DNA from 2 places in the Mesorhizobium shonense genome. Region 2 is predicted to be linked to the other one. Evidence: riboswitches for the same ligand, from Rfam matches in the RefSeq annotation. Region 2 holds a riboswitch; the other holds the start of a gene.
What was found. A riboswitch is a leader RNA that binds a small molecule or an ion and turns the genes downstream of it on or off. The one in region 2 is predicted to bind thiamine pyrophosphate.

Region 1 (2,387 bases), on a different contig from region 2:
ACGGCCTGGTTCATGCCGGACGCCAACTGGGATATGCTGCCTTATCTGGCGATCGCCGAGGAAGGCACCTATCCCGACCCGCAGGCGCTGCATGACTATGCCTACGGTGCGGTCAAGGCCGACGTGTCGGCCGGCGACTACAAGGCGCTGACCGACGATGGCGGCGGCTTTCGCAGCCACATGACCGAGAATGCCGCCGACTTCCATTCGCTGCTCGGCATGTACCGGATCAAGTTCCTCTACGCTGAAATCCTGTCGAGCCTCAGCCATGTCGTGTCGCCGGTCGAGGCGATGCGGCTGGTGCAGGTGTTTTCGGTGCTGTTGTTCGGCATCATCACGCTCGCCTGGCTGCGCTCGGAGGGCGCGCTGGCACTGGCGCCGGTCGCCGTCGCCGTCCTGATCATGGCCGATCTCGGCGACGCGGCGCGCGCATCGATGCCGGACCTGTTGTGCTCGGCGCTGTTCCTCGGCGGGCTGTTTGCCTTTGTGCGCAAACGCGAGGTGGCGACGGCGATCCTGCTTTTCCTGGCCTTCATGGCGCGTCCGGACAACATCGTTTTCCTCGCCATCTTCGCCGTGCTTTTGGTCGCCTTCCGGCAGAAGGCATGGGGCGCGCTCGCCGGTTTCGCCGCCTCGTTCATCGCCTATTTCGCCATTTCGCACTGGGCGCAGCATCCCGGCTGGTGGCCGCATCTGTGGTTCTCCAGCATTGAGCAGCACTACAACATGGACGGCTTCGAGCCGCCGTTCTCGGTGGCGGCCTATCTCAAGGCCTTTGCCGCCTCGGTGGTGCGCGCCGTCAACGTCAACACCTGGGTCGGCGTGTCGGTGCTGGCTTTAGCCGGCTGGTATGGGCTCGACCGCGCCGGCTTGCGGCTCGACCGCCGCGCCGGCATCCTGCTCGCGGCTCTCGTATTCGGCGTGCTGGCGAAGTTCACGGTCTTCCCGATCCACGATACCCGCATCTATTTTCCCAATCTTCTGCCGCCCTTCCTGCTGCTGGCCGCGCCGCTGATGGCGCTGTGGGGATCGGCAGCCAAGGGCGGTCGCCGCGCGCTGCAAGTCGAGCCGCAATCGCCGCCCGAACGCGCTTGACAAGACGGCGCGGGCCCGTTCAACTTGAAGCATTCACCAGGGGAGTCCCGGCAAGGGGCTGAGATACTGCTGGCTTTCGCGGCGCAGTGACCCGTTGAACCTGATCCAGTTCATACTGGCGTAGGGACGGTGCAAGCGCTTTGCGGGACTCCATGCCCGAAGACCTGTGTCGAGCAGGCAGACCAAAGCGTCCTACATCCTTCCGGCACAGAACTGGGTCTCCAATGCAGTTGAGCAAAGGAGCCTCAAATGAATGCCTTGACCCTCACCGTTTCGACGGGACCGCTGCCAGCCTCACGGAAGATCCACAAGACCGGCATTATCCATCCGCAGATCAGGGTGCCGATGCGCGAGATCAGCGTGCATCCGACCGCAGGCGAGCCGCCGGTGACGGTCTACGATCCATCAGGCCCGTATACCGATCCGGCGATCGAAACGAACATTGAAAAGGGACTTGTCCGGCTTCGCCGGGACTGGATCGCGGCGCGCGGCGATGTCGAAGCCTATGACGGCCGCCATGTGAGGCCGGAGGACAACGGATTTGCGACCGGCGAACGGCTGACGCCGGAATTCCCCATCCGCAACCGTCCGTTGCGGGCGAAAGCCGGCAAGGCGGTGACGCAGCTTGCCTATGCGCGCGCAGGGATCATCACGCCCGAGATGGAATTCGTGGCCATCCGCGAGAACCTTGGCCGCGAGATGCTGCGTGGCAAGCTGCAACAGGACGGGGAAGCGTTCGGTGCGTCGATCCCGGATTTCGTCACGCCGGAATTCGTGCGCGACGAGGTGGCGCGCGGCCGTGCGATCATCCCCGCCAACATCAACCATCCGGAGAGCGAGCCGATGATCATTGGCCGCAATTTCCTGGTGAAGATCAACGCCAATATCGGCAATTCCGCCGTCACCTCCTCGATGGCCGAAGAGGTCGAAAAGATGGTTTGGGCGATCCGCTGGGGCGCCGACACGGTGATGGACCTATCGACCGGCCGCAACATCCACAACATCCGCGAATGGATCGTGCGCAACGCGCCGGTGCCGATCGGCACCGTACCGCTCTACCAGGCGCTCGAGAAGGTTGGCGGCATTGCCGAGGACCTGACCTGGGAGGTCTATCGCGACACGCTGATCGAGCAGGCCGAGCAGGGCGTCGACTATTTCACCATCCACGCCGGGGTGCGGCTGCACTACATCCCTCTGACCGTCGACCGGGTCACGGGCATCGTCTCGCGCGGCGGGTCGATCATGGCCAAATGGTGCCTGCACCATCACCGGGAGAGCTTCCTTTACGAGCA
Region 2 (2,387 bases):
CGCGAGGGCAACGATGCCGGCGGTGACGCGGAAGTCAGAGCGCGGCGCGGACTGCACGCTGCACCACTTGGGTTTGAGCTAGCGAACGCTGAGTTCCTTCGCGCCCCCCTCTGTCCTGCCGGACATCTCCCCCTCCAGGGGGGAGATTGGAAGCTCGAGCGCCCCGCTCAGTCCTGCAACGTTTGAGATTGGCGAAGGTCGAGGTGACAGCCAATCTCCCCCCTTGAGGGGGAGATGTCCGGCAGGACAGAGGGGGGTGGCTTGGCGCAACCATCGAAAACTTTACTTGCTCATCGCCGCCAGCCACTCATCCACCCAGGCCTTGCGGTTGGCCGCGACCTCTTCGGGGCTGAAAAGCAGGGTCTTGGTCGGCTTCACCAGTCTGTCGAAGGCCGGGTTGAGCGGCTTGTCGGTCTTGCCGGCCGGGAACATCCAGTTGGTTTCCGGGATGACGTCCTGGAATTTCGGCCCGGTCATGAAAGCGATGAACTTTTCCGCCAGTGGGTTCTTCGCGCCGGTCGTGGTGATGCCGGCAACCTCGATCTGCAGGTATTCGCCCTCCTCGAAGGAAGCCGCCTGGTAGCGCTCGGTCTTTTCGGCGACCATATGGTAGGCCGGCGAGGTGGTGTAGGACAGCACCATCGGCGCTTCGCCCTTGGTGAACAGGCCATAGGCTTCGCTCCAGCCAGGCGTCACCGTGAGCACCTTTGACTTGAGCTTGGCCCAGGCTTCCGGCGTCCTGTCGCCGTAGACCGACTTCACCCAGAGCAGCAGGCCAAGGCCCGGCGTCGAGGTGCGCGGATCCTGGATGACGATCTTGTCGGCGGCGCTGCCCTCGACCAGTTCCTTCAAGCTCTTCGGCGGGCTCTTCAGCTTCTGGGTATCGTAGACGACGGCGAAATAGCCGTAGTCGAAGGGCACGAAGGTGTCGTCCTTCCAGCCGCCGGGCACGTTTATGTCAGCGACCGCGCCATGCGGCGCGAACAAACCGGTCGCCTTGGCGTCCGCCGTCAGGTTGGTGTCGAGCCCGAGCACGACGTCGGCCTTGGTGCCGGCGCCTTCCAGCTTGACGCGGTTGAGCAGCGCCACGCCGTCGGCGACCGAGACGAATTCGAGATCGCAGCCGCATTCGGCTTCGAATTCCTTCTTCACCGCGGGCCCCGGACCCCAGTCGGCGGTGAAGCTTTCATAGGTGTAGACGGTGAGCTTGTCCTTCGCCTCGGCAGGCCCGACGCCCGCCAAAAGCGAAACCAGGCCCGTTGCGAGAATAAGCTGGGACAATAGTGAGCGCATCGGCGCCTCCGTCGTTCGCGTGACAAGGAATTGAGGCGCCGGATGGTCCGAAACGTCTAATCCCTCCGCCGGTACAAACCGGATCAGGTTCAGCGGGTTGGCATTGTCGCCTCTCAGCCGGTTCGCAAAGTCAGCGTCCGGCACCCCGTTAGAGCACTGCGAGACATAGGCCCGGCCGAAGCGGCGCGCAAGCGGAAGTTGCCGGGCATCCAGTTGCATCGCCGCTAACTCCGGAACGCTGCTCCGTTGCGTTTGGATGCGCCCGGCTTCCGTTTCGCGGGCAGGGCTGGTAAGGGCGACGCCCATGGGCACATTCACCATCCTGCTTGGCGGCGAACTCGTCCGCACGCCTCGACTCGAGCGCCAGATCGAAGGCTCTCGCGTCATCGCCGCCGACGCCGGCATCGGCCATGCGCACATGCTCGGCCTCGTGCCGGAGCTCTGGGTCGGCGATTTCGACTCGGTGCCGGCGAACCTGCCGGATGATCTCGCCGCCGTCCCGCGTAAAATCTTTCCGGCCGAAAAGGACATGACCGATGGCGAGCTCGCCATCGCCGAGGCGCTTGCGCGCGGCGCCACCAGCCTGGTGCTGGCCGGCGCCTTTGGCGGTAAGCGCGCCGACCATGCCTTCCTGCATCAGGCTCTCAGCGTGCGGCTGGCCGAGGCGGGCACGACGGTGCTGCTGACCAGCGGCGCGCAGGAAGGCGTGCCCGTCCTGCCGGGCAAAGCCAGTTTCGACTACGCCGACGGCACGCTGTTCTCGGTGCTCGGCTTCTCCGACCTCGCCGGCCTGACGGTCACCGGCGCCAAATGGCCGCTCGACCGTGTCGAGGTGGCGTTCGGCTCCTCGCTCACTATATCAAACGAGGTCAAAGGGCAGCTTGGCATCGCGCTGGAGCGCGGCCGGGCGCTGCTGCTCGCCCACCCCTATCCTCTTCCCGAAAGCTGACATGGCGCCGCCACTCCTCAATCTCGACGGCATTAAACTGACCTTCGGCGGCACGCCGCTGCTCGACGGCGCGGCGCTGAGCGCCTCCGCCGGCGAGAAGATCGCGCTGGTCGGCCGCAACGGTTCCGGCAAGTCGACGCTGCTC

Region 1: linked by a shared signal. The riboswitch ahead of thiC (phosphomethylpyrimidine synthase ThiC) and the one ahead of thiB (thiamine ABC transporter substrate binding subunit) in region 2 are both predicted to bind thiamine pyrophosphate.

Annotation. Positions count from the first base shown of each region.
Region 1 is NZ_JBEPLM010000008.1:47,619-50,005, forward strand. Features, by position in the region: gene ABID26_RS20620 (hypothetical protein) at 1-1,095, shown strand, start outside; TPP riboswitch at 1,124-1,240, shown strand; gene thiC (phosphomethylpyrimidine synthase ThiC) at 1,345-2,387, shown strand, end outside.
Region 2 is NZ_JBEPLM010000023.1:10,187-12,573, forward strand. Features, by position in the region: gene thiP (thiamine/thiamine pyrophosphate ABC transporter permease) at 1-57, opposite strand, end outside; gene thiB (thiamine ABC transporter substrate binding subunit) at 283-1,293, opposite strand; TPP riboswitch at 1,337-1,451, opposite strand; gene ABID26_RS33585 (thiamine diphosphokinase) at 1,598-2,242, shown strand; gene ABID26_RS33590 (ABC-F family ATP-binding cassette domain-containing protein) at 2,244-2,387, shown strand, end outside.